Regions from separate parts of the Paenibacillus sp. FSL R7-0128 genome, predicted to be linked through region 4. Evidence: riboswitches for the same ligand, from Rfam matches in the RefSeq annotation. Region 4 holds a riboswitch; each other region holds the start of a gene.

Region 1 (2,202 bases), 730 kb from region 4:
CGGAGTGTTCGCCTTCCGTCTGGGTTACCTGCTGGATATACTGCAGCGCAAAGGGCTGCCGCTCAATTACGAGGAGCTGCAGAAGCAGTATAAGCTGCTGTCCTCGATTAGCTTCGATTACGAAGTGGTGGAGAAAGAAGAGAACATCGTCGTGCAGCCTTACGCCGGATTCTGGAAAGACCTGGGCACCTGGAATACGCTGACCGAGGAAATGACCAGTAACCATGTCGGCAAAGGCTTTATCACCGCTGACTCCGAAGGCACCTGCCTCATTAACGAGCTGGATATTCCAATCACGGTAATCGGGGCGAAGGATCTGATTATCGCCGCCAGCCCGGACGGCATTCTGGTGACACACAAGGCCGAGAGTCCGCGGATCAAGGAAGTGCTGAAGACTTTTGAACAAAGACCGATGTACGAGGAACGCCGCTGGGGCCACTACAAGGTGATCGATTATGTGAAATATGATGAGGGCAACGAGGTGCTGACCAAGCGGATTTTCATCAATGAGGGCAAAAATATCAGCTACCAGCTGCATCACAAACGCAGTGAAATCTGGACCTTCGTCAGCGGGGAAGCCAGCATTGTCATCAATGAGAAGATGCATAAGGTGAAGGCGGGAGATGTGGTGCGGATACCGGAAGGGACCAAGCATGCCATTCTTGCTCTTACCGATGTGGAGTTCATTGAGGTGCAGACAGGGTCTGAGCTGGTAGAGGAGGACAATATCCGTATTACTCTGGACTGGGAGGATATCGCTCTACATCAGTTCATTTCGTAGGTCTAACTTATCTATTTAACCAATTGTTACAATTTTTAATCAGGCATTTAGAACTATTTTTCAGACAAAATTTGTTTTTACTCTACATTAAATTTGCATATCGACGATACTTACGGTAAGAGGGATTGATCCTTCCAAAACGACAATGGCAAACCTAATCGAAAGATAGGGACGCAAAGCTATAGGGCCTTCGCAAGAGTGGCAGCCTGGCTACCGAAAGGAAGAGAATATTGTGAAAACTTACCGTAAGTCTCGTTTGCTCTGCGCTGTGCTGTCGCTGGCCGTGGTATTGTCTGCTGTACCCGTGGGACTGGGAATCGCCCCGTCCACTGTCAAGGCTGCTTCCTCTACAGGAGCGCCCGTGAACCCTAATGCCTCAGCCGAGGCGGTCAAGCTGCTGAACAGTCTCTATGAGATCTCCGGGAACGGAATCATTACAGGGCAGCATGACTATTTCGAAAGTCCGGATGAGCTGAGCAACAAGCTGAAGGGAACAAGCGGACAATACGCCGCACTGCATGGGTATGAGCTTGGAGCAATCGGTGGACAGAGCGAGAGCGGAGTAGCTGCACAACGCAAAAATATCGTCTGGAGTGCAACGAACTGGTCCAGAGCGGGCGGCATTGTCGCCATGACCTTCCACCAGAGTCTGCCGGGCACCAAGTACGAATGGTCCAATGTGCAGAAGCCAATTACTCAGGCGCAATTTAACAAATACGTAACCCCCGGCACGCCAGAGTATAATGCTCTAATCACTGATCTGGATAAAGTAGCTGTCTCTCTGAAAAGTCTGCGGGATGCTAAGGTTCCGATCCTCTGGAGACCGTACCATGAAATGAACGGCGGCTGGTTCTGGTGGGGCAAGAAAGACAACTTCACTGCACTATGGAATATTATGTATGACCGGTTCGTGAACGTTCATCAGTTAAATAATCTGATTTGGGTATGGAACCCGAATGCGCCGAATGCCAACTCTGATCCCTATGCACGGACCTATCCGGGCGCGGACAGAGTGGATGTGCTGGCAGCAGATATATATAATAACGACTACTCGAATAAATATCATGATGATCTGACCAGCCTGGCTGGCGGCAAACCGATCGGCATCGGCGAGAACGGCGAAATGCCGAACATCTCGAAGCTGAAGCTGACCCAGCAGAATTACGTGTTCATGATGAACTGGGGCAAGATGCTCTATGAGAATAACAGCACGGCTACGATCAAGAATTTCATGAATGACAGCTACACACTGACCCGTGACCAATATAAGGCCTGGTCTGCTCCGGCGGCGGCTCCTAAGCCAACGGCAACGCCTACCGCAACGCCGACTGCAACACCAACACCAACGCCGACTGCAACACCGACACCAACGCCGACTGCAACACCAACACCAACGCCGACTGTAACACCAACGCCGACTG
Region 2 (2,202 bases), 7.0 Mb from region 4:
ATGCCCCTCGCGGGTATGGATCACGGTGAAGCCTTCGATGTCCCGGATACGGGCCAGCAGCCGCTGAATGGGCTGGATCGCCCTCGCTGTTAATGAGAGGTCATAACCCATTCTCTCGACGTAACCGCCCTTGCCGCAAAAATCCGTCTGCATGTCGATAATCATCAGCGCTGTCTTCGCCGGGTCCACAGCCCCGTCATAAGGCCAGATGTAAGGTGTTGCTGCAATCTGCATGGTTTATGCTCCTCTCCTGATGTCGCTATCTCTATTAATGTCATATTAGTTAACATTAATTCGTGTTTCCTTGGTATGAGTTAGATTATATTACAATGAATTTGCGATGTCTTCGGTTTTATTACGAAATAATACACTGAATGTTTGTGTTTATTTACATAGTTAACATACACATAACATTAACACTCGCAAAACCGCTTATTAAAAAAGAACACTCCGAGTCTTACCAAGCCCAGGGTGTCCCAACAGTTGAATGCTCATACTTTCCTCCCCCTGCCTCTTCCATAAGCTGTAAGCGCTGGGAAACCAGTTTTTTTGTCGAAATAGAGCTGCATATTTCGAGTTTTTTGATAAATAGGCATAATATAGTTGAAAAATAGCTCTTTAAGTACTAGAATTAAGCTTGTTTGCAGAAGTTAATGACGCGTAAGAACTATTTATGACTCTTTTTGTCGATTACAGTCGACCATAACTCCCACCTCTACAGGATGTATATCATTGATCTATTTCTAAAGGCAAACTCCCCGAAAGGGCAGGACGCAAAGCTATGGGCCTAAGAACGCCGGAATCTGCGTTTACGGTTGCCAGGCTGCCAATAGAGACCACTTAAGCCAGCTGTTCCGGAGGGAAAGCCTCCCAGGCTTGATGATGTTCTTTTTCTGTACGAATTGCCATTGATCATACGAAAAAGTGAGGTTACAACCATGCCGCAGCAGGATATCGAACCAAGCCGATATGAATTCGTAGAGTCCCTGATGCTCGAACGTAAAGGTCTCCTGGATTCATTCTCTGTGGAGGGCCGAGCTTCTGACGGGACAACTGGAGATAAGAATGGAATTATCCTCGTGCAGGACAACCAGATATTCATTACTCCCCCGCTCCCCGGAGGTGCTCCCGCCCGCATTTCTGCGGTCCACCCTGTTGTCCTGAAGATCAACTGGAAGACCGTTACAGAGCCAACCGAGGTGACCAGAGCGGATTATATCACTTGGGAGATCTGTGAGAAGCCGCAATATGAAATTACCGTATCGCCTGACAAGCTCAAGGTCCACTTCACTTTATACCGTGCAGAGAAGTACGCCTGGAATCTGGTCAACTGCCCCGCCGCCTTCGAAGCGGTCGTCCGTGCCCAGCCCAATCCGGCGATGCTACTGTCCACGCTCACCATAGAACAGATTATCGCCTCACTGGACAACCGTTTTATTCTGCGCAACCTGAACATTCCCGCCCTGTACGCGGAGCTTACGAACCCTACATATCTCCCCGTATGCATCGCTGAAGGCAGAGCCCCGCTGCCCGGCAAGGAAGCCCGGCTGGAATTCCTGCTGCCTGAGCATACACTTGAGGGGAACCGGATGCTTCAGGGACAGGGAGCCCGGGGTCAGAAGCCTGCGGAACCCTTGGAGTATCTCCGTTTCCCGGGAGCCCCCTTTGCCTTTGCAGGCGAAGTCTTCGCCCGCAAGCTGCCGCCGGAAGAAGGCATTCCCGGCCTCGACACAGACGGAAGGGTCCTGCCCCCTCCCCCGCCGCAGGATATCTACTTTGCTGCCGGTAATCATGCCAAGCTCCTTCCCTGTGGTAATATCGTAGCCCGGCACACCGGCAGGCCCCGTATCTGCGGAGGAAGCGGCAGCGTCCGGATATGTGACTTCCCTCCGGTCAGTCTTCTGGCCAGAGAGATGACAGATCCTGCGGGCGATGTTATGTTCGCAGGTGACATCATTGTACCGGGAGATCTGGAAGGACCTGTACGAATTGAAGCCCTCGGGAATGTGTACGTCTATGGCGATATCCGCCAATCTACAATTATAGCCACCGGCAGTATTTACGTTAGCGGCCAGGTCACCGGCAGCGGCCTGTACGCCGGACACGCCGGGGTAATGCAGCATCGTCTGCACAGCCTCGCATGCCTGCTGCGGACAGAGACGGACGGACTGCTTGAGGCAGCGCGCCAGCTGGCCAAGAATG
Region 3 (2,202 bases), 4.6 Mb from region 4:
GCTGCTGTTGTAAGGAATCAAGTCGCTCATCGTGCTCATTACCGAAGCCAGAGAGAGCCCCGCCAGCACGGGCAACTCGTCATTGTAAGCATTGGAGATTGTGATTTCATGCTTGGTGACCGTAGAGGGGTCCAGCTTCTGAAGATACAGTGCCAGGTTGTCCCTTAAGTCCCCGCCGACAGCGATGGTGGATGAGGACAGTATTTTGCCGACAAAGGTTGGATCTACATCGAACTGGATCAGCTGCGGCGGATGATTCTCCGGCTTCAGGTTGCAGATGGTCATGTCGCTCAGGCGGGAGCCCAGAACAATGAACAGGTCGCTGTTGTTCAGCAATTCATCGCCGTGCGAGGAGCCGCCAACGCCGACAGGACCGTGGTAGAGCGGGTGATCATGAGCTATTGCACCTTTGCCGCCTGGAGAGGTGACTACAGGAATGTTGAAGGTTTCGGCCAGCTGAACCAGTTCCTGATGGGCACCTGAGCGGTTGACGCCTTTACCGGCAATGATCAGCGGCCTAGCGGATTGATTAATCGCCGAGATGACCCGGTCATAGTTCTGATAACTGACTAGTCCCTCGCGTTCCGGCAGAACAATCCGGCATTCCGCGAGCCGCTCTGTCTGCACATCAAACGGAATGCAGAGATGGACCGGACCTTTTTGGTCACCGAGGGCGATGGATAGGGCATGGTTGAAAATCGTGCTGAAGTGATCGCCGCGTTCAACGAGCTTGCTGAAGAGGGTGGCCGGCCGGAACATATCCGCCAAATCAGCCAGGTAGGAAGTGGAATCCTGACATTGGGGAATGCCCAGCTCCTTGATGGACTGATGTCCGGTGATGAAGAGGACGGGAAGATTATTGGCCTTGGCATGCGCTGCTGCGGTGAGTAGATTCGTTCCGCCCGGACCGGAGGTGCCGAAGGCTACCCCGAGACTGCCGGTCTTCAGAGCATAACCGCCGGCGGCGAAGCCGGAGCTGGATTCGTGCCGGCCGGGGATGAACTCTATACCGTAGTCAACCATTTTCAAAGCGATGGGGCAAATAGACTTACCTATGATTCCAAAAGAATGAGTGACTCCCAGATTGTGTAATGCTTCCGCCATATAATCTGCAACTGTCTTCAGAACATCCACCCCGCAAGTTGTTATTTGTATACGTCAGCAATAGAAAACCTGTACTCACCATTGGAGCACAGGTCTGTTGCACGAATCACCATAATCAAACGCGAAACCTAAGGCGTTCACAGTTTTTCAGCAACCTGGCTGTCATGATCCCACTTCAGAAATGAGACTGTAGATCCATGGCTTTGCGTCATTCCCTTTCGGTGAATTTTGCCGGTATGCGGTTATAAATGAATTTGTGGAGAATTTTCCTTTACAATATATTCCTTGCTCCGCTTTTGTCAATAACCCCTGTGAGAAGAAACTCGGAATTTGACGAATATTCAGGAGTGGAAATGGCTAAATATTTGGATTTTCAAACTTTTGAAAATGGTTGTCCCTGGAAGACTAAAGTCTTAAAATGCAAATGGCCGTTTAGGTTGATTAATGTGGGAAGTGAGCACAAAGCCTCATTACATTCCTGATTTACTGCAAAACATTAAGAATTCACTAGATATACAGCATTACAAATTTCGGTGATAGGACTTAAGTAATAGTGATGTAAGATGTTAGCTTATAGACAAGCTATGACAATAGAACGACTATAGTAAAGAAGTGCAAAGCACGGTTTTTACCGTTATGCACAATTTCAACAATTTGTGAATATTACATAACAATCTTTGTTTTGCCCAAAAAAAGAGACACCTCCCGCAGAAAATTCCGCAGGCGTGTCTCTTTGTGCTGAGGTTAAAATTTGAAAATATGAATCGTTTTTTGCAGGTTGAAGACCGCGGAGGTCATCTTCTCTGTCTCCTCAGCTACGGATTGAAGAGCATGAATCTGTTCGTTCATCGCTGCGGATACCTCTTCCGTCCCTGCGGCGGTCTCCTGGGTGATGGCTGAGATATTCTCGATCGCCCCGGAGATCTTGAGCGCGCTCTCCAGCATAAGGTCACTCTCTGCAGAGAAGGAGGCAATCTGCTCGGTTATGTATTGGACACTATGCACAATTTGAGCAAAAATGTTGGCTGTCTCCGTAATCATCTCATTCTGCACCTGGACTACCTCTTCATTGATGGCGATGTTATCGATAGCCTGCTT
Region 4 (2,202 bases):
CCTTCGAATTCGTAGACAACACGCTCGATCAGAACATTTTCCAGGGTGACGGCTTAGCTCTGAACTGGACCTTCGATGCTCTTCAAGGAGTGGGAGAAGCCAAGTAGATCAGGGGCCAGCCTATACAAGTGAAAATGGCTTTGCCGTCCTTTTATTAGGAAGGCAGCGTTTCAGCAATCCATCAAGACGGCATATCCTCCCCCATCCGGGCCGGGTATGCCGTTTCTTTTTCCCCGCTGCCGGGTTCAAGGATTTTTGTCCGTTTTGCGGATTTTTGTTATACTGACAAGAGAAAACGGCTTTGCCGGCCTTTGAACGGGCGGTACCGTTTCAACGAGAAAGATAAGGAGAATGTATAGCGCGAAGCATATCACTTCTTATTTTTCACCAAAAAAAGTACGGAGGGCGTTGTAATCGTGTCAGATACTATGGGAAGCCGCATCCACAAACTCCGACTGGAGAAGGGCTATTCGTTATCCGAGCTTGCCGATAAGGCTGATGTGGCGAAATCATACCTCAGTAATGTGGAACGGAACATTCAATCCAACCCCTCCATTCAATTCATCGAAAAAATCGCTGACGCGCTTCAGGTATCCATTCATGCACTGTTGTATGGCGGACTGGCAGAGACGGAAGAACAGGCTCTGGACGGGGAATGGTTCCGGCTTGTTCAGGAGGCCATGGCCTCCGGTATAAGCAAACGCGAATTCAAGGAATTCCTCGATTACCAGAAATGGCGCATGGAACAAAAGGACAACTAGACGAGCATTATATGCCACAGGGAAGACTCCGCACGGCAGGGAGGCCGCCTTCGGCGAAGGCAGCCTTTCAAGCGGCATACAGAAAAGGCACAGCGTACCGGACGCTGTGCCTTTTCTGTATGTATCCGAACAATGATGACCGCCTTACATCGCCTGGAGCGCCTTCTCACTTAGAAACCGGCGGATATCCTCCGCCGCGATCCCCGCCTGCTTGGCAGACATCAGCAAGTGCACCCATTCTAAATCCAGATCTACTGCCTGCAGCTCGTCATTCCCCTGGTTGGACATATCCAAGAAATCTCCTCCTAGAATTTTCGCGTCCCCAGGCAGTCCGGCCATCATAGTAGTATTGCTACTTTGTAGTATTTCTACTTTAGATCCGAGACTTTGTGCCCCTGTCTTTCGGCAGGTTTACCTTTTACTGGACCCTTTCCATCATGAAAGGATCTGGCAAGAATCGATGAAACCGTTCTCCGCAATAACATTATACAAGATCATGTGCGATTAGTGTGTCGTTTTCTGGAATTTTTTTATGAAAAAATGTGAGGAAACTTAGCTGAAATTGCCAGCGGCTTGTATAAATATTTCCAGTTCCAAGTTCAAACACTAGCTAATAGTTTAAATATACTAAAGGGAACCCCATCCGCCCCGACTTGCCGCTGCACGCAACATCGTATAGAGACAATTACCCATTTGTATGTATAACGGGCTGTTATATGAGTTTTTTCTATTTATGATAGTTCCGTATGAATACTGTAATGAATCATGCCAAATTGCGAACGGATTGACCGAAAGTATGAATTGATTACCCCGCCGGAAAGTAGCACAATAGGATGAGAATGAAACCGCAAACATTTGCAGCTCCGCCAAGTGGCACACTGGATGCCTCGCGTGGAGTTTATCCGTTAGGAGGACCTATTCATGGCAGTCAAAGAGCCCTATAACGACACAGTATGGAGCAAATACTACGGCCCCAACCTGGGCTACATCCAAGAAAGATATGAGCAATTTGTCAAGGACCCCTCTTCTGTTGAACAGCATTACCGCGATCTCTTCACCGTATCCGGCCCCCCTCCACTGGCACCCGATGCCGAGAGGGCTCCAAGGCCTGCCGTATCAGCAGATGCCGAGTGGCTCAAGAAGGCTGTCAAGGCCTCGAAGCTGATCGCCAATATTCGAATATATGGCCATATGGCCGCAGACATTGACCCGCTGGAGCGCAGCACGAACCCGATGGCCAAATGGCTGGAGCTGGAGACCTACGAGCTTACCCGCGAGGATCTTAATGCCCTGCCCGCTTCGCTGATCTGGGATAATGCCCCTGCGGATGTGCATACCGCAATGGATGCCGTCCACAGAATGCGCCAGGCCTATACACAGACCATTGCTTATGAATTCGGGCATGTGCATGATGAACGCGAGCTGCGCTGGCTCAACAGCC

Evidence for each region. A riboswitch is a leader RNA that binds a small molecule or an ion and turns the genes downstream of it on or off. The one in region 4 is predicted to bind cyclic di-GMP.
Region 1: it holds a riboswitch for cyclic di-GMP, as region 4 does, so the genes downstream of both, NST26_RS04370 (PA14 domain-containing protein) here and NST26_RS01365 (anti-repressor SinI family protein) in region 4, are expected to answer to the same signal.
Region 2: it holds a riboswitch for cyclic di-GMP, as region 4 does, so the genes downstream of both, NST26_RS31390 (flagellar assembly protein A) here and NST26_RS01365 (anti-repressor SinI family protein) in region 4, are expected to answer to the same signal.
Region 3: it holds a riboswitch for cyclic di-GMP, as region 4 does, so the genes downstream of both, NST26_RS20925 (thiamine pyrophosphate-binding protein) here and NST26_RS01365 (anti-repressor SinI family protein) in region 4, are expected to answer to the same signal.

What each region holds. Positions count from the first base shown of each region.
Region 1 covers NZ_JBBOCD010000001.1:1,057,631-1,059,832, forward strand. Annotated here, with positions in the region: gene NST26_RS04365 (sugar phosphate nucleotidyltransferase) at 1-781, shown strand, start outside; cyclic di-GMP riboswitch class I at 919-999, shown strand; gene NST26_RS04370 (PA14 domain-containing protein) at 1,014-2,202, shown strand, end outside.
Region 2 covers NZ_JBBOCD010000001.1:7,333,688-7,335,889, forward strand. Annotated here, with positions in the region: gene biuH (biuret amidohydrolase) at 1-234, opposite strand, end outside; cyclic di-GMP riboswitch class I at 739-831, shown strand; gene NST26_RS31390 (flagellar assembly protein A) at 939-2,202, shown strand, end outside.
Region 3 covers NZ_JBBOCD010000001.1:4,946,005-4,948,206, reverse strand. Annotated here, with positions in the region: gene NST26_RS20925 (thiamine pyrophosphate-binding protein) at 1-1,104, opposite strand, end outside; cyclic di-GMP riboswitch class I at 1,251-1,347, opposite strand; gene NST26_RS20920 (methyl-accepting chemotaxis protein) at 1,849-2,202, opposite strand, start outside.
Region 4 covers NZ_JBBOCD010000001.1:327,527-329,728, reverse strand. Annotated here, with positions in the region: gene NST26_RS01375 (TasA family protein) at 1-107, shown strand, start outside; gene NST26_RS01370 (helix-turn-helix domain-containing protein) at 429-761, shown strand; gene NST26_RS01365 (anti-repressor SinI family protein) at 906-1,049, opposite strand; cyclic di-GMP riboswitch class I at 1,084-1,187, opposite strand; gene NST26_RS01360 (2-oxoglutarate dehydrogenase E1 component) at 1,683-2,202, shown strand, end outside.